One region of the Reinekea sp. genome, then DNA from elsewhere that is predicted to be linked to it. Evidence: riboswitches for the same ligand, from Rfam matches in the RefSeq annotation. Region 1 holds a riboswitch; the other holds the start of a gene.
The links. A riboswitch is a leader RNA that binds a small molecule or an ion and turns the genes downstream of it on or off. The one in region 1 is predicted to bind cobalamin.
Positions count from the first base shown of each region.

Region 2: another riboswitch for cobalamin. It lies ahead of AC4FIC_RS06365 (TonB-dependent receptor); the one in region 1 lies ahead of AC4FIC_RS13560 (ABC transporter substrate-binding protein).

Region 1 covers NZ_CEYAVF010000039.1:3,864-16,066, reverse strand. Annotated here, with positions in the region: gene AC4FIC_RS13600 (peptidase M42) at 1-840, opposite strand, end outside; gene AC4FIC_RS13595 (DUF2750 domain-containing protein) at 935-1,324, opposite strand; gene AC4FIC_RS13590 (threonine aldolase family protein) at 1,508-2,719, opposite strand; gene AC4FIC_RS13585 (DUF3024 domain-containing protein) at 2,836-3,183, shown strand; gene AC4FIC_RS13580 (hydratase) at 3,180-3,980, opposite strand; gene AC4FIC_RS13575 (magnesium transporter) at 3,977-5,320, opposite strand; gene AC4FIC_RS13570 (ABC transporter ATP-binding protein) at 5,457-6,707, opposite strand; gene AC4FIC_RS13565 (FecCD family ABC transporter permease) at 6,704-7,744, opposite strand; gene AC4FIC_RS13560 (ABC transporter substrate-binding protein) at 7,755-8,684, opposite strand; cobalamin riboswitch at 8,716-8,849, opposite strand; gene folE (GTP cyclohydrolase I FolE) at 9,016-9,657, shown strand; gene folX (dihydroneopterin triphosphate 2'-epimerase) at 9,710-10,066, opposite strand; gene AC4FIC_RS13545 (SDR family NAD(P)-dependent oxidoreductase) at 10,110-10,808, opposite strand; gene AC4FIC_RS13540 (sulfite exporter TauE/SafE family protein) at 10,974-11,729, shown strand; gene AC4FIC_RS13535 (hypothetical protein) at 11,749-12,203, opposite strand, start outside.
Region 2 covers NZ_CEYAVF010000011.1:31,468-43,670, reverse strand. Annotated here, with positions in the region: gene AC4FIC_RS06375 (succinylglutamate desuccinylase/aspartoacylase family protein) at 1-406, opposite strand, end outside; gene AC4FIC_RS06370 (energy transducer TonB) at 521-928, opposite strand; cobalamin riboswitch at 1,467-1,659, shown strand; gene AC4FIC_RS06365 (TonB-dependent receptor) at 1,810-3,660, shown strand; gene AC4FIC_RS06360 (hypothetical protein) at 3,657-4,823, shown strand; gene AC4FIC_RS06355 (hypothetical protein) at 4,834-5,118, opposite strand; gene AC4FIC_RS06350 (hypothetical protein) at 5,252-5,563, opposite strand; gene AC4FIC_RS06345 (nucleoside recognition domain-containing protein) at 5,695-6,672, shown strand; gene AC4FIC_RS06340 (phosphatase) at 6,728-7,513, opposite strand; gene pflA (pyruvate formate-lyase-activating protein) at 7,630-8,415, opposite strand; gene AC4FIC_RS06330 (EAL domain-containing protein) at 8,504-10,024, opposite strand; gene pflB (formate C-acetyltransferase) at 10,297-12,203, opposite strand, start outside.

The DNA of each region.
Region 1 (12,203 bases):
TTGCGCCAGTTGAGCGGTCAGTTCGGCACTGAATTGGGCGTTCGCGTCCTTGTTGCGCAACACCAATTGCTGTTGTTGGGCGCTGGCGAAATCGGGAAAGGGACTGGTGTCGACTACGATCAGTTGGTTGGTCGAACCGCCGAAACGACGAAACCACTCCAGCAGATAGCGCCAACTTTTACCGGCCTCTTCCTGAGCGGTAAAGAAGGCAGTACCTTGAAAGCCACACTCAAACAAATAGACCAGTGCGGCGACGGTGAGCACATTATCGAGTTGGCCGACCAACGCCTCATCGGTGACCCGCAACTTATCAAGAAAGGCCACCGGGGTGCCCGCGATAAGATGCTCTAAGCCGGCGACGGAAAAAATCAGGTTGTTGCGATATTCGCAAATATGGGCCTCTTGGATGGTGCCTTTGCCACGATAGGTGCCCGACCAGGGTTCATAGGCATAGACCTGTTCGCCGTCAAAGCGGTCAACCACCTTGCGCATCAACTGTTCACTGACCGAATTGCCGAGCAGATCGGAGCGGGCCCCAGCGACGAAGGCGGCAAATTGAAATTCATTCGGCCCGGTGCAGATTAATCCGTGGCGATCCATATGGGCGGCCAGATAGAGAGAATCCGGTTGTTTGCCCTGCGCGACCAGTAGCCCTTCATACCAGGTTACGGTAGCGCCGCGCTCTTCCAATTCGCGCTGTAGCACACGGCAAAAGGAATGCTCTGCGCCAACCACGGATGGACTGCGCATCAATAGGGCGAGCAGGTCAATAAAGGCCGCCGGCAAAGTGGCTGCGCTGAGTTCAGTTAAAGGGTTGGTGTTCGTTTGCGAGGTCGGCATCGGCATGGCTCTATCGGTAGTGATCAGGTCTGGGTGGGCGGACTCACTGGGGCCGCCCGATTAGCGGCCCCGGTGGCGCGTTCAATAAGTTACGTTACTGTGCCGATACGGCGTCATAAATATCTTCATCAAAGGCATCGGGGCTGACCACCAAGGCCTCTTCGTCGAGGTTGGGAAAGACGGCCAGGCTCAGGCCATCGCTCAGCAGACCCTCGGTCCAGCGCGCTTGCCAATCGCTTAGGCTGATGGCGGTGACGGTGCAGTCGGCCCACTCGTCCTTGACCCAAGCGCTCGCGCTGCTTTGGTGCGGCCAGACCGGGACGCAGTCGTCGCCATCGCTGTTTAACAACACACTGCCGCCGTCGCCAACCAAGATCCACAGTTCGCCGCGTGCGATCAGTTGCTGCACCAGATAATCGTAACGCTTATCCGACGCTTGAGTTTCCAATTGGGCTAATAGGGTCTGATCGATAGGTGCGGTCATAGGGTACTACTCTAAGGCAAGAAAGCGGCGATTATGCCGTGGTGCTTGACCAAGGTCGAGGCAAGATTTTCGTCACGGCCATGGGCCGATAATAAGACTCGTGAGCCGCATCAATCTGGAGCGCAAGCAATGGACCATAGAGTGGCCGCGATCTGGAATCGCGGCCTTGAGCCGACGCAGGCGTTAGCCTCGCTCGGCGGCGTTCAGGTGGCCGAGGAAGGTCGTGACATCTGCTTCGCTGGTGCGAAAGGAGGTGACCAGTCGGACCACCTCATCGTGCTCGCTCAGGTTGAAGTGACTGGGCACAAAATGCCGCGGCCACTGATAAAAAACTGCACCCTGAGCGCGCAGCTGTTCGATCACTGGGCTCGGCAAAATAGCAAAGACCTCATTCGCGGCGACCGGCCAAATGACCTGGCTGGCCGGGCATGCCGCCATACCCTGTTCCAACAAGGTGGCCATGCGGTTGGCATGGGCGGCCAGCTCGAGCCAGTGCCCGTCGTTAAGCCAGGCACTGAATTGCGCCCCAAGCCAACGGCCTTTAGACACTAGGTGACCGGAACGCTTGCGCAGGGGCACCAGATTAGCGGCCAGGGGACGATTGAAAAACACGATGGCCTCGGCGCTGAGAGCGCCGTTTTTGGTCGCGCCGAGGCTCAGTACGTCGACTCCTGCCTGCCAGCTGATGGCCGCCGGATGGCAGTTCAAGCCGGCCACGGCATTGGCAAAGCGCGCGCCGTCCATATGGACGGTTAGGCCATGTTGATGGGCCACAGCGCACAGCGCGGCCAGCTCTTCGATGCTGTAAACCTGACCCGATTCGGTGACCTGGGTCAGGCTCAGGACCGCCGGCTCGGCATTGTGTGGCGGGTGGGCAGAGCCCTGGCTGAGGTATTGGCTCAGGGTCTCCAGGCTGAGTTTTTCGCGCCCGGCGTCGAGCCCAATCATGCGCGCGCCGCCGGTAAAAAACTCCGGCGCGGTCAGTTCATCATTCAGGATATGCGCCTGGGCATGACACAGGATGATCTGCCAAGGCGAGCTCATGCAAGCCAGCGCTAAAGCATTCGCTGCCGTGCCGGTACTGACAAAGAACACCTCGGCCGGGCTGTCAAAGGTAGTTTGAATCGCGCGAACGGCCTGTTGGGTCCACTCATCGTCGCCGTAGGCGGCGGAGATACCCTGATTCGCCTGTGCTAATGCGGCAAAGACCGCATCGGATGCGCCACTTTGATTATCACTGCCAAAATACATACTAAGATCCTTCTCTTGGGTTGGTTGAACCGCCGGGCTGGCGGGTAGGGACCGGTCGGATGTTATCGCTAATTCAGCTTGAAATACGCCACCGTCCAATCGGCCATAGATTAGCAGCTCGGCCTGAGCCACGACCAGAGCCACGACGATTTTTTTTCCGTTCAGACCATTAAGCTAGCACTGAACCAGTAGCAAATGCGTTGCCATGAACGGCCGATTGGAATTAGGATTGGAATCTGACTTAACCCGGAGGACGCACGGTGACGATCAGTGAATTTGAACTCAAACGTTGTGCTCGGGTCCTGGACCAATACCTAGTGCTCAAGCGGCCCGCGGCACATCTGCGTCATGAGTTCGATATAGACTATCGAATAAGCGGCCAAAGCGTTGAATTGTTCGAGACTCGGGCCGACCCGCGCGATCCTGCTCTTAGGCTTGAAAGCGGCTTGGCTAAGGCCGTATTTGTTAAAAAAGACCAGTGCTGGAAAATCTATTGGCAACGGGCCGATCTGAAATGGGTGCGTTACGACTCGCACCCAATCGTCCGACAATTAGATGACTTCATCAAACTGGTCGATGAGGACAGTCACGGTTGCTTTTACGGCTAGCGCGATCTTGCTTCGATCGTCAGGCCGCACTGGCCCAAACCCTGATAGTGCAGCTGAATCGGTGTCGCCAGCGGCATCTCAATCAGCCCGGCATAGGTGCCGGTGATAATGGCCTGGCCGGCGCTCAAATCGACACCGCTCTGGCTGAGATAATTGACCAACCAATAGAGCGGCCGTTGCGGCAATTCATTCGGGTGCACGCCAGCCAAGGATTGGGTCTGCTCCGGCAGTTCAAAGCGGATGGTCATGGTCATGCATTGGTAAGCCGCGACACGGTCAATAACCGGACCCAAAAACAAACCCTGGTTGAGCAGGCCATCGGCCAATTGATCGAGAAAGCCAACCTGGGCATCGCCGGCGTAACGCTGTTGCACCAATTCCAATGCCATATGGCAGCTGCCTACGGCGGCATCGATCTCGGCTGGAGTATAGGCGGCCGCGCGTGCCGGTAAATCAGCGCCCAGCACAAAGGCAATTTCCGGCTCAACCAGGGCGCGTCCTTGTTCGGGCTCTACTGTGCAGGTCGAGCCGCGAAAAACGGTGCGCGCGAAAATCGGCGCCAGCACCAGTTTATCCTTACTGGGCAGCGCGCATTTCCAACCGGCGACGGCATCGGACTGCTGAGCAATTACCTCGCGCTGAATGGCCAGTGCCGCCGCCAGACTGTGCGGTCGAATGGCATCGGGTAAGCGGGCCATGGGTTGTTGGGTGGCGCGCCCCGCTAATAGGAGGGCCGCCGCCGATCTGGCCGTTTCACGGTCTATTGCTTGGCCGTGCGGTATATCAGGGTATGTCATAGAATTAACGATCCCAAACCTAAGAAGACGACAAAGCCGACTATATCGGTGACCGTGGTCAGCACCACCGAGCCCGATAGGGCCGGATCCAATTTGAGTTTACTGAGCACGATCGGGATGACCACGCCGGACAGCGCACCGGCGCAAATGTTCACCAGGATGGCCAGGGCAATCACCACGCCAATCATCGGATTGGCAAACCAGATCGAAACGATGATACCCACGGTGATGGCCCAGATAATGCCATTCAAACCGCCCACGCTGAGCTCTTTTTTAAGCAGCGCGCGGCGGTTGTCTTTGGTCACTTGGCCGAGCGCCAAACCGCGAATGATCAGGGTGAGGGTTTGGCTACCGGCGATCCCGCCCATACTGGCGACAATCGGCATCAAAACCGCTAAGGCGACAATTTCCTGCAATGTGATGGTAAAGAGGCCGATAAACCAAGAGGCGGCGAAGGCCGTTAACAGATTGATGCCGAGCCAAAAAGCGCGGTTCTTTGCGCTGGTGACCACCGGCGAGAACAGATCCTCATCTTCATCCATACCGGCGCCGGCCATGATCTGACCTTCGTAATACTCATTGACGATTTCACTGGCCGTGCGTACATCCATGCGGCCCAGCAGCAGACCCTGGGCATCGACCACGGGTAGGGCTGAGTAGCCACTCTTCTGGACCCGAAAGGCCGCGTCGACGGCGCTGTCGGATGCCGCAATCACTAAAAATTCGTGCGGGTCTGGCTCACTCAGGTCGGTTAAGGGCACATGGTCGGGGGCGCCGATAATATCGCCGATATGGACCGCGCGGGAAAAATGCCCAGCCCGATTGATCAGGAATACGGCGTCGACATGGTCGGGAAGTTCTCGCCGCAACAGGCGCAACCCATCCCGCACCTTGGCGTTTTGCGGCAAGATAAGTTGATTGTGATCGACCCAGTGCCCGGCCAGCTCATCGGCGTATTTTTGCGCCCCTTCATAATATTGGCGCTGCTTGGAATCCATTGCCTGTAAAGCCCGATCGACCAAGCGATTCGGCAAGGAGTCGGCCAACTCAACCAGATCCTCGGCGTCCATCTCTTGGAATAAGGCATCCAGCTCGTCGAGTGACATGGCGTCGAGCAATGTTTCACGCGGATCGCCGCGCATTACCACAAGAATGTTTAGACGACTGGCGGTCGGTATTTTTGCCCAGCGCTCGAGCCGTTTATCGAGCGGCAACGATTCAAGGATTAACGCGACGTCGTCAAATTCTTGATGCACCAACATCCTGCCAATGAGCATTTCCTGCTCCTGGCTCTGTACATCAATGGTGTCGTCAACTGGATTCAAAAATTCGTCGGCCAAGCGCAGGGCATCCTTCTAACATGGGCGTTGCAAGCAATGCAGCGCCGGTCGAAAAAGAGTGATTATAGGGCTATCGAGGCGGAAAGATATGTCCCCGTGTCATTTTCAGTATAGCCCTGTGCAGGTCTTTGCTGTGCTACGCGCTCAGCTCGCCGATGCGTCCGGTCAATTGTTCGATGGCTGCCAAGGCCGTCAGCCGGACGCCCTGTTGTTGCAGTTGCGCGAAGTCCTTGGCTTGAGCCTCGCTATAAAAGCGTTGATGCGCGGTTTCAGCGTCTTCCTGCAATAACCACAGCAGTTTGGCGTGACCGGCCAGGATCAGGTTGCCCTCATTCATAGCGCCGATTGGGAAATCGCAAACGATAGTCAGATCGGCCGATTCAACCATGGCCTGGGCCTGGTCGATCGCGTCTTGATCGATTGGGGCGAAGGCGGGCACCGCAATATGGCGCATACCGGTGGCCGTCCAGAAGTCGGTGTCGGAGTCCTGTTCATGACCGATGCCGCCGCTCACCGTGACGCCGCGTTGCAACAACCAACGCGCCAAGGCGACCGTACTGCCTGCCCCACCGATCAGATGAACATGCAGGGGCACCGCTATGGGTGCCTGTTTTACCGGCAGTACTGTGACCGTGCCGGTCACCGGATGTTGGCTGACCGTGACCTGCTGTTGATACAGTTGGGCCATATTGGCCTGGGTGATCACCTGCTCCGGCGTACCGCTGGCAATCAATCGCCCCTTGTCCAAGAGCAGCAAGCGGTCACAAAATACCGCGGCAATATTTAAATTATGAATGGCCACCAAGGCGGAATGTTGGTGCTCGCAATGGCGCCGCAACAGGTTCATGAGTTGCGCTTCATGGCCGATATCCAGGCTGGCGGTGGGCTCATCCAACAACATCAGCGGGGCCTGTTGCATCAGGATACGAGCAAACTGGACCAGCTGATTCTCACCCCCAGACAGCTCGGTGAGCTTTCGGTCGAGCAGATGGGTCAATTCAAGTTGCTCGGCCAGTTCGGCCACGTCGTTGCGTAGCACCTGGGCTGACGGGATCTGACTCGCCTGCCGACTGTGGGCGCCGAGGGCGATGACATCGCGCACTAGAAAGGGTAACGACGGGGCCGAATGTTGTGCCATATAACTGATGCGTCGGGCGCGTTCGGGATGGCTCAACGACGCCAAGGGCGTATCCGATAGACTAATGTGCCCTTCGGTCGGTTGGTGATAATCGACCAAGAGCTTCAATAGGGTACTTTTACCCGCGCCATTGGGGCCGATTACACCGACCAGTTCGCCCGGTTCCAGGGCAAAGCTGAGGTCGCGCAATAGGGCCCGATCTTGGCGATAAAAGCCGAGCTTTTGGACCGATAAGAGCGGCGCGTTCATGCCAGTTTCCCCTGTCGCTGTAACCGAACTATTAGGAAAATAAAGTAACTGCCACCGAGCACGGCGGTGATAATGCCGACCTTGATCTCATGGGGCGCTATTAGGGTGCGACCGATCAGATCGGCGGCCAGTACCAGCCAGGCGCCGATAAAGGCAGATAGGGGCAATAGTAAGCGGTGATTGGGGCCAAACAGTAGCCGCACCAGATGCGGCACCATCAGGCCGATAAAGCCAATGGGTCCGGCAATTGCGATGGCTAGGGCGGTCACCACGGAACAGAGAATCAGGGTGCGGCGGCGCGTCTGTTCGACATCGAGCCCCATGCCGTGGGCATTTTCTTCCCCCAAGGAAATCAAATCCAAAGCCTTGGCCAGGCGGATCAGCAGGCTGCCAAAGAGTATTAAAAAGGGTGCCGGCCAGAGTACATGCGGCCACATCCGGCCTTCCAGTCCGCCCATGGTCCAAAAAATAAACTGGCTGATCTCATATTGTTCGGCGAGCAACAGGGCCGCAGAGGTGGCGCCGGTGAGCAGGCTGGATAAGGCCAGTCCAGCCAAGATGATAAACAGCAATTGCTGGCCCGCCTCCGAGCGCAACGCTAGGGCGTAGATCAGGGCCGCACTGATTAAGGCGCCGACGATGGCGTAGGCCGGTAAAACCAATGGATGGAGCAGCGCGGTGCCGGTGGTAATGGCCAAGACGGCGCCCAGGCTGCTGCCGGCACTGATGCCCAATATATCGGGGCTGGCCAGCGGATTTCGAAATAAGCCCTGCATCGCCGCGCCGGCTATAGCCAGGCTGCTGCCCGCCAATAGCCCAGCCAAAGCTCGTGGTAGGCGAATGTGCAGCAGGATGGCGCTGGTGCGCGGAAACAGCTCGCGCGCACTATCGAGGTCGCCCAACAAGGCATACTTGATCACGGACAGCAGCTCACCGATCGGCAACGCCACGGCGCCCAGTGCCAGATAGGCCAGCAAGAGGAGGGGGCCACTGGCTAGTAATGCAGCGATCAAGGTGGGTCGAAACATGCCTAACATTGCCGGCCGCCTATGGTAGATCGTGGCTGAGTTGGTCGCTGACATAGCGAATTGTGCGAACTATATGGTGACTGTAGGTGCCGCGCAGTGCGCCTGGAATTTCATAGACCCGTCGATTTTTAACCGCCTGCACATCTGCCAGGGCCGGGTCGTTAATAACTTGTTGGTAAAAGGTATTGCTGGCCGGATCTGCGCCATAGAGGCCGCCGGGCAAGAAGAGGACGTCGGGGTCGATCTTGATGATCAATTCTTTCGACATGGCGACCTGACCAAAGTCACCCTGCTCATAAGGGGCTGTGCCGTTGATCAGGCCCACGCCATCTAGAATGGCCTGCCAAGTAGTGTCTGCACCACTAGCGGTACCCCAACTGTTATAGTCCAGAGCAACCCATTGTTGCCGTTCGATGGCCGCCTTTTGTTCGGCCAGTGAGGCTAGGTCGCCTTGCATGTTAGCAATCAAGTCAGCTGCCTGCGTGCTGCGATTGAGCAGCTCGCCCAGCTTGGTAATTTCAGCTTCGATCGCCGCCAAAGTAAAGGGGGTATTAACCAGATAAACCTGGATGCCGGCTTGGCGCAGCTGAGTGACCTTGTTGATCTCGCTCCAGTTGGCGGCAAAGACCAGGTCGGGAAAGTTGTTGAGGATCGGCTCAACGTAAAAATCGAGCTGGGCCACGCCCTTGGGCAGGCGATCGGCAATATTGGAGTAATTTGGATCACTGGCTAGACTGGTGATGCTGGTCAGGCGGTTGCTCGGCAGAATGGCGGTTAGGACCTCATCGGTAAAGAGAGTTTTGGAGGATATATTTTGCGGTTCACGCTCCAGCCTTATCGTCTTATTCATGCCATCGATACGGCTAATGGGGTAGGCCGTCTCGGCGCTAATTGGCCCGGCGAAGAAAAAAATTGCAAAAACTGCAACTATAGTCAAATTTAAAGGCATCTGAATCTCCTGTATGGCGCGTACAGTAATAAAATAGGGTTTGTTTCGTTCACGTCTTCTGGCTGATGACCCAAGAACTGTCAATTACAGTGGCGCGACCGCTGCGGTTTTACACCGCATTCCGTATGAACGAACGCGGATTTGACAGCGAAAGATCGGGCAAGTCAACCGGAAATCCGCCCAGTTAGGGAAACTCTCGCCTACTGGGGTGTGCCTAATGTCCCTATAAGGCCTATGGATAAGAATGAAAGGCTCTGTGATATTATGACACTCATATTACGACAATAGGATCTGGCGCCAGGTCGGTATCCTCATCAGTAAAGGACAACCCATGGCAATATCAGTAGAAGCGCACGCGGTCCATAAAAGGCTCCTCGAATTGGGTTTGGAAACGCCCGTGGTGGAGCAGAAATTAACCCCCGCGGCTCAGATTGAAAAGATAGAAGGCTTGATGCATCAGGTGATGGGTGCTTTGGCGTTGGACCTAACCGACGACAGCATGGCGGAAACGCCGCATCGAATTGCCAAAATGTATGTAAATGAAATATTTTCAGGGCTGGACTACAACAAGTTCCCAAAAATAACTCTTATTGAAAATAAGATGTCTGCGACTGAAATGATTCGGATCCGCGATATTGAGCTGACCAGTACCTGCGAACACCACTTTGTGACCATTGATGGCTTTGCAGACGTGGCATACATCCCGGGTCAGCGGATTATCGGATTGTCGAAAATAAATCGCATAGTGCGTTTCTTTGCGCAGCGACCTCAGGTACAAGAACGGTTGAATCAGCAGGTATTGGTGGCGTTGCAAACGCTACTGGATACTGAAGATGTGGCCGTGAAGATCAATGCCACCCACTACTGTGTTAAGGCGCGTGGCGTGATGGATAGCCATTCCAGCACTGAAACGCTATCGCTGGGGGGGCAGTTTTTGACCGATCGTGACCTGCGTCGGGATTTTGTCCGCTAACATGTTCCGCTCTGACGTCAGGCCCGTTCGGGCCTGATCATATAGCCTCTTGTTATTTCTTGCCGGTCATCGTAATGGACACCGAATCAGCAAAGCGCAAGGCGTGCGGTTTATCAACCGACACGCTGGCATAACTGACATCGGGGTGTTCATGGGCAATTGCCAGCAGGTCAGCCGCTAAACGCTCCAGTAGTTTAAATTGACCCTCTTCCACCAAAGCGATCATCTTTTTAGTGATCACCTTATAGTTGACGGCATTATTTTCACTGTCAGTGGCGCACGCCAAATCGGCTGGATAGTGAATTTCGGCATTGATAATCACATCCTGCTGTTTTTGCAGCTCTTCCGGATTAAAACCAATATAGGTGCGTAAGCGCAGATTCTTGATGTTAATGATGGCTGTTGTCATGTCTGTCCCGTTGGTTAGGTTGCTGTTTGCGGCGGATAATGAATTAGTTGCGGCTGATCGAACGGCCACCGTCAACCTTGATGGCAGTGCCGGTGATAAAGCTGTTGGCCAATAAATATTGTACGGTTTGGAAGATCGGTTCAAAGCCAGCCTCATGGGGTAACAGACTATCTTTGAGCACCTGTATTTTACTCTCAGCACTATGATCTGGTAAGAATTTTAGCGCGCCCGGTTGAATCGAATTGACGCGTACCTGCGGGGCCAGCAGCTTGGCAAAAGATTTCGATAGATTCTCCAAGCCAGCCTTGGTAGCGCAATAGAGGGCATAGTCTGAATTGGGGTTCTCGGCATAGATATCAGTCATATGAATGATATTACCGTTGTCTGAACGCGCCAAGGCGGCGGCCAATTCGGTGTTGAGCAACGCGGGCAATTGCATGTGGATATGAAACAATTGGCCGAACGCTTCACTCGAACCGGTGTCGACACCGCCGACAAAGAGTGAGGCATTGTGTATCAATAGATCCAGGGGTTGGGCGGCAATTTGTTGGCAAAAGGTCTTGATCTGATCCAGTTGATAATAGTCCAACGTGACGATATTAAGGCGCTCGCCACGCAAGCGGTCCAGTTCGGCGCTGCTGCTGCGAGTCAACACCGTGACCTGCCAGCCATCGGCCAACAGGTGTTCGGTCAGATATAAGCCGAGCCGGCGGCTGCCGCCGGTAATCAGTGCATGTGGCATAGAATCCTCAAAGCTGAAGTGATTGAAAACATAATCGGTTGAATGTACGAATAAGGCAATAGATTGGATGGCCAAAGAGTAGACCCGTGCGACTAAGCAAAAGGTGCTATGGCGTGCCGCCTTGAGGGCTGGTAACGTGTCGTCCCGATTTAGACGACCTAGTTTATGGAAATTACCGTAATAACCGTGAGCCTGCTGTTAGGCACTGGCCTGATCGCTGGCATTATCAATACCTTGGCCGGTGGCGGATCCAACCTGACCCTACCCGCCCTAATGATCATGGGCCTGCCAGCAGATATGGCCAATGCGACCAACAGGGTCGGGGTTATCATGCACACCATGGTCACCCTGCGCAGCTTTTCCCGGCACGGTAAGTTGCCGATGCAGGGCGCCAAGGGGCTGTTTGTGCCGGTATTAGTGGGCGGGGTGATCGGCTCAATACTTGCCTCTTACCTACCGGCCACCCTGCTCAAGCCCATTTTGTTGACCACTATGATCAGTATGTCGTTGGTGATGCTGTTTCGTCCCGGCATGGTCTTTCCCTCAGCTCATGAACAACCCCAGGCTCTGGTGCGCTGGAGCAAGTCCTGGTGGCTGCTGCTGCTGTCGGGTGTCTACGGTGGTTTTGTCCAGGCCGGGGTCGGCTTTGTCCTGATCGCTGTGATCGCCGGTGGGCTGCGCTACGATCTGGTGCGCACCAATGCGCTCAAGATCCTCTGTACCGGTACCTTTACCAGCGTGGCCTTGGCGCTCTTTATTTGGCGCGGCCAGGTGGTCTGGGTGCCGGGTCTTATCTTGGCGTCGGCGACCATGGCGGGCGGTCTTATCGGCGTGCGTCTAGCCTTAAACATTAGCCCATTGGTGATGAAATGGGTGTTGTTTGTAATGACGGTTGTAGTCAGTATTGCTGCACTGCTCTAATTTTGGCTGACCTACTTTTTCATAGCGGTTCGACGCGCAGATGACCGATATCGACCTTCACCTCGGGTGCTTGCCCAGTCAACGTCTCAATCAGGCCGCCGACGGGGGCTAGGCTTAGGCCATCGGTATTGACGCTGGGGATCGGCGACTCGAACCGGTCTGGCAACAACAGGTCCGCGCCGAGCGAGGCCACGGTCAAGGCGCTGGTATCGACAAGGGTCGGGGTAAAGCCGCGAGCCACGCCCAGGTCGACCCCGGGTGGCGCTAAATCCCAAGTTGGAACGATGACAGGCGCTTGTAGGGGCGGTTGGTGCTGTTCTATTAGATCGGGGTCATTTTCACCCGATTGGCTGTCGGTGAATCCGAGTGTATTATTTGCGACGGGCGGCTCCGCTTTGGCGTCATCCACAGATGTTGTTGGCGCCGTCCGGTTGGCCGCCTGATGGGGCCGGACAATTAACTTAGCACCAGCCT
Region 2 (12,203 bases), on a different contig from region 1:
GCAGCATGGCTGCCCGCAGCAGTCGGCTGTTGTGCTCGCCATCTTCGCCCAGCTCGGGCCTTAGGCTCTCAATCAGTGCGGCCGAATCGAGGGCCATGCCACGGTTGAAGTTTTGCCCGGTATGCCAATCGCAGCGACCGGTGAGGTGCCCGAACGTGCGCTGCCGTAAGCCAATGGGATTGGCGAATGGGACGAGGACAATTTCGGCCAGCAGCAATTGCTGTTGTTCTAATTGGGCGAACTGGCCGATCAGGTACTGAGCAACCAACAGGCCCGGATGTTCATCGGCGTGTAGGCCGGCTTGGATGTACACTTTTTTGGCGCCGCTCGGGCCGAAACGATGCACCCCAAGATGGCTCTGGTTGCCGACCGCAGCGGACGGCAGTGCAATAGATTGGTAACTCACAATGGGCTCTCAACAACAGTTTACGATGTTAGCCGATAGTGCCGATGGTCCTGGTGAAGTGCAAGGGTAGGGGGCGTCGAACTGTTAGGATCTGTCGCAATGACCGAGGGGCATTTAACGAAAGGCTACCGTCCACTCGACCCATTGGCCGGTGGCGACACCATCTTCCAGCGCCGGTTGAAACGACCATGCCAAGGCTTGCTCCAGGGCCGCCTGATCCAATTCTAGATGCCCTGATGACCGCTGCACAAAGGGCTGTTCCAGTTGGCCCGACGCGCCGACAAAACCGCGCAGAACGAGTTCGCCGCGCAGCCGTTTGCGAATGGCACTGGCCGGCTTGATCGGCACCGGCGGGCGACCGGCGAAGCGGGCGGCGGCAAAGTTTTGCACGTCTCGTCGATCGACGCGATCGGGTTCTACTTGAGCGGTGGATTGAAACTCATTGCTGGGCTCGGATACGATCTGGTCGAGGGGATTAGCCTTTGGCAGTTCGGCCATTGCCGACGCAATCGCAGCTGGCATTGCCGCTTGCTCCGGCCCAGTCGATGTCGGCTTTAGGTCTTCCATGGAGGCGAGTTCGGCGGTCGCTAAAATATTTTTTGCGCGCGCAAATTTTTCCAAATCGAGTACGTCAATTGGTTTGGAGAGCTGGTCTTGGACGATTGGAGCTGAGGTTTTTTTTGCGACGAAGACGGACGTCTCTATTGGATCCGTTTGGGCAATAATCAAAGTCGCTTTAGGTTCGATTTTTTTGCCCAGCGCGTCGGGTTTTAGTATTTTTTTTGGTGTCGCCGTCTTGGTCGGCAATGTGCTGCTAAGAGCTTTTTTTGTCTGGGTTTGGGCGCTGCCCTGCGGCACGGGCGTAATAGTATTTATGCTGCTTTGGAGCTGCACTGTTAAACTATTTTTCGTCGCCATTGGCGCCGAAGTCTGCGGTATTTTGACCAATGCGAATATAGCCAGGTGCACCAAAATGGAACCGGTAAAAAATACCAGTCGCCAGATCGTATCGCGTGCAGACATTGTAAATAAGGGGTTGACGGCTTCGTCGGACACTCTATACTCGCTTCCAAATTCAGGTGACCTACAACGTTTAAACGGGAAACTGGTGTGAAACCAGTACTGCCCCCGCAACGGTGAGAGAGGGTAAACCATTGAATCAATATATGCCACTGCGCAAGCGGGAAGGGATTGATTCAACAGCCTAGCTGAGCCTCTCAAGTCCGGATACCGGCCTGATGTCATTTTTCCGTACGGGTGGGTGCATGTCGTTTAGACAATCGTGCAGCGTTTCGCTGTGGTCTGTAATTTTTTGCCTTTTTGTAACAACTCCGTCTGCAGAAGACTTAGTTGATGCATCGGTTGGCGCGCAAACTGATGCGGCCCAGCCGACGGCTAATATTTTGCCGACCCTATATTCTGCCATTACCCCCGCTTTCAGCACCCAGCCGGAATTCAGTACCGCCCAAGTCACCGTAATCGATGCCAGCCAATTTGCGGCTAGCGCTCTAAGCGTCGCCGATGTTATCGAGCGAGCCCCCTCTGTGCAGTTGCAACAAACCGGGGCCACTGGTAGCTATGCCAGCGTCAGCGTGCGCGGCGCACCCAGCGCCCAGACCCAGATTTACCTCGACGGGGTGTTGCAGTCGAACGTTGGCGGTGAGGGCGGTTTCTTGCAACAGATGTCGCTCGCCGATGTCGAACGCATCGAAGTTTATTCCGGCAGTACCCCCACTCAATTTGCCCAGGGCAGCCCGGGCGGTGCCATCAATATAGTGCGCCGCACGGCACGCCAAAATCGAACTAAGATATTGCTCGAGACCGGTAGCTTTGGCCATCGGCGCGGCCTGGTGACCAGTGATCTACTGGTGGCGAATCTGGCGGTTACCGGCTTTGTTGAAGGCTTGGCAGTCGATAACGATTTTACCTACTCGAACGATGGCGGCACCGCGCAATACAGCGGCGATGATGAATGGCAGACGCGCAACAATGCGCAATTTGAATCCTGGTCCGGTGGCCTAACCGGCACTATCAATCAAGCCAAGAGCAGTTACTTTGTCAATCTCAGTGCGCACGATCAACAGAAAAATCTGCCCCACTGGGCCAATCTAACCAGCGCCGACAGCTACTACCAGCAAGGCAAACAGGCGCTGCAACTGGGTATTAACCTGTCCGACTGGTTATGGCACCAGGACAGTTCGCTGCGCTTCAATATCAGTGAAGATCTGGGCCATTTTAGCGATCCGGCCAATGGCCTGGGCAGCTTTGTCAGCGACAGTCGCGATCGACTGTTGAGTCGACAGCTGGCGCAGACCTTTGTGCTGCCGCTGTCTTGGGGACTGCTTACGTTGAACAATCAATTGGATCAGGCGCAATTTGTGATTGAACAGCAGAGCGTTACCCAGGTCGACGCCGAACGGCTGAGCGGGGCGCACAGTCTCGGCGCCGACTGGTTTGTGGCTGCCTTTACAACCTTAACCGGCAGCTTACGCTACGCCACCTTCAGTGATAGCTCGGATGACACAGAGGCGGCTGGTAGCCGCTTCAGTGGCCAGGCCGGAATTGGCTATCAACGCGGTGAGCACCGCGTGCAAGTGAATCTGCAAAGTTCCGAGCGCTTGCCGAACCTCATTGAACGCTTCGGGAATCTGGGCAGCTTTAAGGGCAATGCTGACCTGGCTGCCGAGAGCGCCCTGAGCGGGGATATCAATTATCAATGGCAGGGTGCGGCCTATCAGTTCAATGCCACCGCCTTTGCCCGGCAGTCGGACAATACCATCGCGCCGGTGTTCAACTCCCAGGGTGTCGGTCGTTATATTAATATCGATGAATCGATTTTTTATGGCCTGGAGTGGCAGGTCGAAGCCCCTCTCGGCGCGTTGCAACTGAGCTCCAGTGGCAGCTGGCAACGTGGCTGGGCAAGCTCGTTGTTAAAGGTCTATGACCAAAAGCAGGTGCCCGGCTTTTATCCACTCAGTGTGCGCCATCAGCTGAGCGGGACACCCTTGCCCGGCCTGACTTGGCAGAGCAGTTATATCTATCAGGCCGGCCTCTATTTTGATCGCGCCAACTCGACCATGGCGACCGCCAAACACCAATTTAACAGCGCGCTCAGTGGCCGAAAAAATAATTGGCAGGGCACGCTCGCCGTCGAAAACCTACTCAATCGCTACCAGGTGGATTACAGCAATAGCCCGCTGCCTGGGCGCAAAATCTATCTTAGCCTTGTTTATTTCTTTGGAGAAAATATATGAAAAAACTGTTAATAATTGCTAGCGCCATGCTCCTTGTGGCCTGTTTGCCGGAGCCGAATAACAGCCCCTTGGGTTCGGTTAACCTAGCGGTGGCGGCAGCCTCGCCGGACTATGCCACTAGCGATGTTATCCTGATCAACACAGTCCTAGAAATCGATGAAGTATTTGAACAACGAATTCACACCACCAATCCAGCCGATATCGCCATTGCCTTTGAAGCTGGAGAACTGTTCCGACTCGGACGTTATGGCTTTGATTCCGTATCGAAAATCAGTATTGATACGGAATCGGACGTTGTGTCAGTCGATTGGCAGCGCAGTGTCTTGGGCGATGATTTTAGTGCCAATCCGGGTGATCTATTGGCCCTAAGTAGCCGTCAAGCTTACGTGTCTCGCAATGGTAGCAAGGATCTGTGGGTGGTTAATCCTGCCGCGACGACAGATGCTGATTTCCTCATCGAGAAAATTGATCTATCTGCCTTTGCTAACGCCAGCAGTGGTAACCCGCATATGGCCGATCTGGAGTGGCTGGATGGGAAATTATTTGTACTGTTAACTGGTTTGAACGACAGCTATGCCGCTGCTGCCAATTCCAAGGTCGTGGTGATCGATACCAGCACGAATAGTTTAGTCGATACCGATACCACAATGGCCGGCGTTCAGGCTATCGAATTGCCGGTGCGCAATGCCGGGTCCTTTGCACTGCACGATGGCCTACTCTATGTCGCGGCCACAGGTGACGCCTACAACTATGCCGATACGTCAGGCAAATACACCGGTGGTATCGCCACCCTTAACACAACCAGCTACGCGACGGCTCTGTTGATCGACGATGGCGACCTGAGCGCGGCACCCTATGGCAATATCAGCGGCGTGACCGTGTCGGCCAACAACGATGTGTACTTTTCCGGTAGCGTGAGCTGGGGCAACGACAAGGTCTTTGTGCTGCGTGCTGGCACCAGTACACCGAGCGAAATCGTCTTGGGAACCAACCAATATAATATCGGTGACCTGCTGGCCACCGATGATGCGCTCTATGTCGGCGTGCAGGCGCAAAGCGATGGCAGTGAAAACGCCGGCTTAAAGGTAATCGATCTGGACGACGGTACGGTGAATCGGTTAATCGAGCTGACTTACAACCCAACCCAGATTCTCGCACTGTAACCGGGCCCCGTTAGGTGAGTGCTTGAACCCCGTCGGTTAGGCTCACCGTGAGGGCCTCGGAGCGGTCCATTATTTTCACCAGGGTGGTCTGGATGGTTTCATCGCTGCGGATGTCGGCCTGGGTGTTAAAGGTTTGCACCTGAGCGGCACTGTTTTCATCCGCGATAAAGCTGATATCGACCCGGGTCGCTAGATCGGCGCTGGGGCCGGAATAGGTGATAATCAATTGCGGGAAGCCTTGAAAGCCCTTATTCGCCTTTTTGCTAATTCGTTTCTGTGCTTTATCGAGATTCATCGCTTAGCAGGCCCTATATTGTGTATGTTGACGCCAGTGTAAGAGCCTTTGGCGGCATTAGCCCCAGTTTATTGCCTCAGACGGCATTTTTTTGCCCGCTTTGTCCGAAAAAACTATTTTTGCCGAAAAATGCTCATATTGGTTGGGCAGATTCATTCGTCATGGCCCTGCGCAGGCGCAGGAAAAGCGCGGTACTGACTAGATTGCTAGCCAACAACAGCAGACCGGCCAGCCACAGGGCGGCGTTCTGTAGGCCCAGCTCGCGCTCAATTATAGCCTGAGTAGCACGCTCTATGAGACGCTGATCGACGAAGCGGGTCAGCGCTTCGCTGATGATCTCGCCGGACAGCTGTGACTGGTAGGCAATGATCAGCAGCGCAATGGCCACGGTCACGATCAGTAAAAGAAGTGCGCAAAGCAGCGCGTATTTAAGGGTATGCATCATAAAGGCCTGATTCGTCGAGCATTACCCGCTAATATAGTCCAGCTTTTGCTTCTATGCCCAAATCCGTCCCGGTTTGGCCCGTTCGCCTGCTGGTTGCTCCACACAGCCCAGGCCCCCCAATGAGTTAAACTATGACCGCACTAAGCCCAATCGATCATTTACGAGCCTTGGCTCGCGACACCCTCGAGGTGTCTTGGACCCTTTATAAGATTATGGTGCCCACTCTGATAGTGATTAAAGTGCTGGAGGAGCTCGGTGGGGTGGAGTTATTGAGCCAACTTTTGGCGCCGCTAATGGCCAGCCTCGGCTTACCAGAGACGATGGCCCTGGTCTGGGCGACCAGTCTGCTTACTAATATCTACGCCGGTATGTTGGTTTTTTTTACCCACTCTGATGGGGCCATGACGGTTGCTCAGGTATCGGTTATCGGTGGCATGATGTTGATTGGCCACGCACTGCCGATCGAAGTGCGCGTGGCCCAAAAGGCCGGGGTTCGTCTCGGTTTCTCGCTGTTGTTGCGGCTGGTTGGTGGTCTGGCCTATGGCTACTTCCTACATCTCATTTACAGCTTTTCGAATACCCTGCAAGAGCCGGCCATACTGCTCTGGCAGCCAACCTTGGGCCCAGAGCCGACGTTGTTGGCGTGGGCACTGGAACAACTTAAGGGTCTAGTCGCTATCTTCCTGATTATTGTGCTGCTTTTAGCGGTGTTGCGTATCTTTAGAATTATCGGCATTGAACGCCTGATTAACCTTGCCTTGGCACCGCTGTTACGAGTATTTGGGATCTCTGCTCAGGCGACCTCGATTACCCTGGTGGGCTTCACCCTAGGGCTATCTTTTGGCGGCGGATTGCTAATTCGCGAAGCCGCATCTGGGCGCATTAAACCGATGGACGTCTTTGCCGCTATGACGTTGTTGGGTCTCAGTCACAGCCTGATCGAGGATACTCTGCTGATTTTACTGATGGGCGCAGACCTATCGGCGGTATTGAGCCTGCGCCTGCTGTTCACCTTGCTCGTGGCTTGGCCCCTGATTCACTGGGCGCGTGGCCGCAGTGCAGCGTTTCAACAACGCTATCTGGTGCACTCGTTGGCGACAGATCCATAGGGCGCGAAGTCCTGCTTTGCTCGCCTCAAACCGCTTAGCGCCCAATGCTCAGATATCACCCCCGGGTTGCCGGTAAGGTGGCCAACCAGGGCGCCAATTCTGTGGCCACCGGCTTACCGTGAGTCGCCAGGAAAGCCAAAAAGCGTTCCGGGGTCTTGGTGGTGATGCGACGTTCATCAAAACCCAGTTCGTCGAGAATGCCCAGGGTGTAATCGAAGCGACCGACATCGAAACTAATATGCGCATCACTGCCTAGGCTGACTTGCCCAGCGTGCTTATCAATCAACTCCAACAAGCTGCGGCAATGGGGTTCGGAACCGTTTCGGGACTGTAAAAAAGAACTGTTGTTGATTTCCAAGAGCACATTGTGGTCCTTGGCGGCGCGCACGATCTCGTCTTGGATGACGGGGAATTTGGGATTGCCGGGATGGCCAATAATCTGAATTACCCCGCTGGTGATGGCTCGAATCATCGCCTGAGTGTTCTCTCGGACACTGCCGGGGGCAAAGACCGGTTCATGAAAGCTGGCGATGGCGAAATCCAAATAACCCAGCATGCCATCGGGCAGGTCGACATAGCGGTCGTGCGTGTTGGTAAAGGGTTCGGGCAATATATTGGCCTCAATCGCGCGGAGGATTGCGATATTTTCGACCACCCGGGGCAAGATTTTCATATTGCCGAAGTGCCATGGATGCGGCGCATCGGGCATGGTCGGGCCGTGGTCGGTCAGTGAGAACAGCTCTAGGCCATTGCCTCGGGCATCGCGAATATAGTCGTGTACCGTGCTATAAGCATGGGTGCTGGCGATGGTATGGGAATGGGTATCGCAAAGAATTTTCATAGGGTGCCTGCCTGCAACCCAGTCGCCTTAGTTGGCCGCACGGGGTTAATGAATAATGTGTCAGTCTGGGCACAGCATATAGGAATGGGATCGAAAACACAGGCTCGCGTGTCGCTTCAGCGAATGATGCCGAGGCCATAACTTTCCAAGATCAACTGTATCTCTGCCATCCTGGCATCCGTTGGCGGCACCATGCCCTCTAGGGGATATTTCAAATTCATCGCCTTCCATTTGTGGGTGCCCAGGTTGTGATAGGGCAATAACTCAACCTGCTCAATATTATTCATGGGCGCCAAAAATTGGCCCAGTGAATGGATGTCATCCAGATCATCGGAATAACCCGGCACGACCACATAGCGTATCCGAGTTTTTTTGCCAAGGCTGGCCAAATAACGGACAAAGCGCAATGTCCGCTGGTTTGATACGCCCACCAATAGATGGTGTTTTTGATCGTTGATATGTTTGATGTCGACCATGATCAGGTCACTCTCGGCAATCATTAGCTTGTCTTCAGCGCTGTAAACGCCGACATAGCCATTGGTGTCGAGGCAGGTGTGAATATTGTGCTGGTGCAGTTTCTCAAACAAGAGCCCGACAAAGGCGGCCTGCAACACCGGTTCGCCGCCGGTTACTGTAACCCCGCCACCGCTGGCGTCCATGAATTTAGCATAGGGCAATATTTGCTCGACCATTTCAGTGACGCTATAGAGTTCGCCGCCATCCAAGTCCCAGGTATCGCGATTGTGGCAATACTTGCAGCGGAACAAACAGCCTTGTAAAAACACCACAAATCGGGTGCCTGGGCCATCGACGGTGCCAAAACTTTCAATTGAATGCACCCGACCGAGCATCTCATCGGCATGGTATTTTGGAATATTTAACACGGCTATGGTTGAGCTCATTATCCATCCTAGTGGGTCGGCGGCGTAATTGTAGCGCCATCGCAGACAAGCCTATTGCGACAGATCAGTTGAACGATTAGGGCCCGCCCTAACTTGCGCCGAGCTCGGGTAATAAGTCCGGTCGAGGTGACGAGATATGGGCGCGAAAATCGCTCGCCGAAACGGCTTTGGTAAAGAAGAAGCCTTGGGCGGCGGTCACGCCCTGGGCTTGCAACCAAGCTAATTGTCTCGGGGTTTCAACCCCTTCGGCCACTAGCTGCAAATCCAAAGCTTTCGCCATCTGGATGATGGCTGTGCAAATGCTGGCGTCATAGCGGTTGTCGGGAATGCCGGCGATAAAGGATCGGTCAATCTTGAGAACATTGATGGGTAAGTTTTTTACATTACTGAGGGGCGAGCAGCCGGTACCGAAATCATCTAAGGCTAGATGAAAACCGCGGGCGCGCAATTGCGACAGCTGAAGCACCTCGGCATCGTCTTGTTGGATCAACACCGACTCGGTGATTTCTAAAATGATCTCACCCGCGCGAATGGGATAACGCGCCAAAAGTGCATCGATCTTGTTTAGGAACTCTGGGTCCGCCAGCTGGATTATCGACAGATTAACCGAAAGATAGCCTATCTCAAGCCGCTCGTTGCGCCATCGCTGCAACTGGGCCAGAGCTGTTTCCAACACCCAAAAACCAATGCCGTGAATGAGGCCGGTCTGTTCAGCGACGCAGATGAATTGCTCCGGTTTGAGGTTGGACGCTGGCCAGCGAATAAGCGCTTCGGCGCCAACACAGCGATTCGAGTTGAGCTCGACAATGGCCTGGTAATGTAGGCTAAAAGCCTTGATCTTTAGGGCCTGCCTCAGGTCCTGTTGCAGTTGTCTCTGTGGCGTTTCGATCAGTTTGATTATCAGCATGAGTAGGGCCGATACCGCCAAGCCTATATAAAGATAGCGCCAGGGCTGCGCTCGATGCCAGTGTTGAAAGGACAAGGCCGGATCGCTCCAGCCGACAGTGGCGACTAAGGCCGTGACTTGGCTCGGGTAATCTGAGGTGTCGTAGAGGATGTCCTCCTGAACTCTAATGGCCAAATTCAACTTAGGACCTAGGGCCGCCAGCCACTGAGCCGGTTCGAAGCTGATCGCCAGCAGTTGTGGCCGACTGCTAATATCGGTTGCCACCGGTAGGGTTAGCACCAACAGGGAGCGGTTAAACGGGTCCGGCCAAATGCGCCAGTCGAGCCGGCGCTCGGCGTCAAAGTAGTAGCGCCATATTGATGTGCCGACTAGACTCAGCGGGCGCGCCGCAGCATCGGTGTCGTCCTGGGTCACCAAATAGTGTTGCACCGGGTTGCCGCCATTAAAGCGATAGTAGGTGCCATCAGCTAAAAGTAGGTAAGCACTGTTCAGGGCCAGCTCAAAAGCACCGGGTTGCATAAGATGGCTGAGCAAGTCGGCACCATTTGTCTTCTTTTGAGTGTGGCCGACAAGCTGGCTGACGGCAAAGGCCAGGTTGTTGGTAACCTGTTCAAGCCGAACCAACTGTGCATCCAGCGCATGGGCACTCGCTGTGCGTTCAGTCAGAAAGTCCAACTTAACCAAGAGTATTGCAAGAAGCACAACAGCAAACAGAGGGGGGATTTTTGTTAGATAATAAGCGGCCACTGGCATTGGACTGTATAAACGGGTCAGTTTTAGCATAGCCCATTTTTTTGACTTTAGATTGCCATCCAAGCGCATGGGTGATCGAAACCTTGGGGCTCTATACCTTATTCGTTAGGCCGTCTTAGCCGACCGAAGATATGCATCCGGTGTCGGCCGTTAACCGCCAAGTCATAAAAAGGGCGCTCGGCGCCCTTATAGTCGAATCGTTAACCCCGACAGCGGCCTGTCTATACCTGGCTGTGAAAGGTCCGAGTGATGACATCCATCTGCTGTTCACGCGTCAGCTTGACAAAGTTCACTGCATAGCCGGACACGCGAATGGTCAGTTGGGGATAGTTTTCCGGGTGTTCCATGGCATCCTGGAGCATTTCCCGATTCAAGACGTTGACATTAATATGGTGACCCTTGGCGCCAAAATAGCCATCGAGCATGCCGGTAAGGTTGCCGACCTTGCTGGTCTCGTCTTTGCCGAGGGACGCTGGGACTAGAGACATGGTGTAGGAAATACCATCCTCGGCATCGTCATAGGGCAGCTTAGCCACGCTCAGCAGCGAGGCCAGAGCACCCTTTTGATCCCGGCCATGCATCGGGTTCGCACCCGGTGCAAAGGGCTGCCCGGTTTTACGGCCGTCCGGGGTATTGCCGGTTTTCTTGCCGTAGACGACATTCGACGTAATGGTCAGGATCGATTGAGTGGGCGTAGCATCCCGGTAGGTCGGCGTTTGCCGGACATGATCCATAAAGCGAGTCACCACCATTTGCGCCAATTCATCGACCCGGTCATCGTTGTTGCCGAACTTGGGGTAATCGCCTTCGGTGGCAAAGTCGGTAATATAACCATCGGCGTTGCGGATGGCCTTCACCTTGGCAAATTTGATCGCACTCAAGGAATCGGCCACGACCGACAGGCCGGCGATGCCACAGGCCATGGTGCGCACTACGTCCCGATCGTGCAGGGCCATCTGTGATGCTTCATAGCAATACTTGTCGTGCATAAAGTGGATCACATTGAGCGTATTGACATAGGTCCGGGCGATCCAGGCCATGTACTCATCGAAGCGTGCCCAGACGGTGTCGTAGTCCAGATAGTCCCCGGCCAGGACGTCTTTTTTTGGTCCGACTTGCAGGTTAATTTTTTCGTCCATGCCACCGTTAATACCATAAAGCATGGTCTTGGCCAGATTACAACGCGCACCAAAGAACTGCATCTGTTTGCCGATGCGCATCGCTGATACACAGCAGGCGATACCATAGTCGTCGCCAAACTTGGCGCGCATCAGGTCATCGTTCTCATACTGAATTGAGCTGGTATCGATTGACACCTTGGAGCAGAAGTCCTTGAAGCCCTTGGGCATGGCGTCGCTCCATAACACCGTCAGGTTTGGCTCCGGCGCAGCACCGAGGGTATAGAGGCTGTTTAACATGCGGAAGCTGGTCTTGGTCACCAAGGCTCGCCCGTCTTCGCCCATCCCGCCGATCGACTCGGTGACCCAGGTGGGATCGCCGGAAAACAGACCATCGTATTCAGGAGTCCGTAGGAAGCGCACCATGCGCAGCTTAATCACCAGATCGTCGATCAATTCCTGGGCCAGCTCTTCGGACAGGGCGCCGCAGGCCAGGTCACGTTCAATGTAGATATCGAGGAAGGTTGAAACGCGACCAAAGCTCATCGCGGCGCCGTTTTGGCTTTTTATCGCGGCAAGGTAGGCAAAGTAGGTCCACTGTATCGCTTCATGGGCGTTTTGGGCCGGCAGGCTGATATCGAAGCCGTAGCTTTCCGCCATGGCGGTCATTTCTTGCAGGGCCCGAATCTGCTCGGACAGCTCCTCGCGCAAACGTATTACCGCTTCGGTCATCTGCTCATTATCGAGCGAAGTTTTCTGATTCTTTTTATCTTCAATTAAGCGCTCGGTTCCATACAACGCGACGCGGCGGTAATCGCCAATGATCCGACCACGGCCATAGGCATCGGGCAAACCGGTCACCACGCCGGCCTTTCGGCAACGTACCATTTCGGGGGTGTAGCCATCGAACACGCCAGCATTATGGGTTTTACGATACTGGGTGAAAATTTTATTGATCATTGGGTCCAGCTTTCGACCATAGGCATCACAGGACGCCTCCACCATGCGGA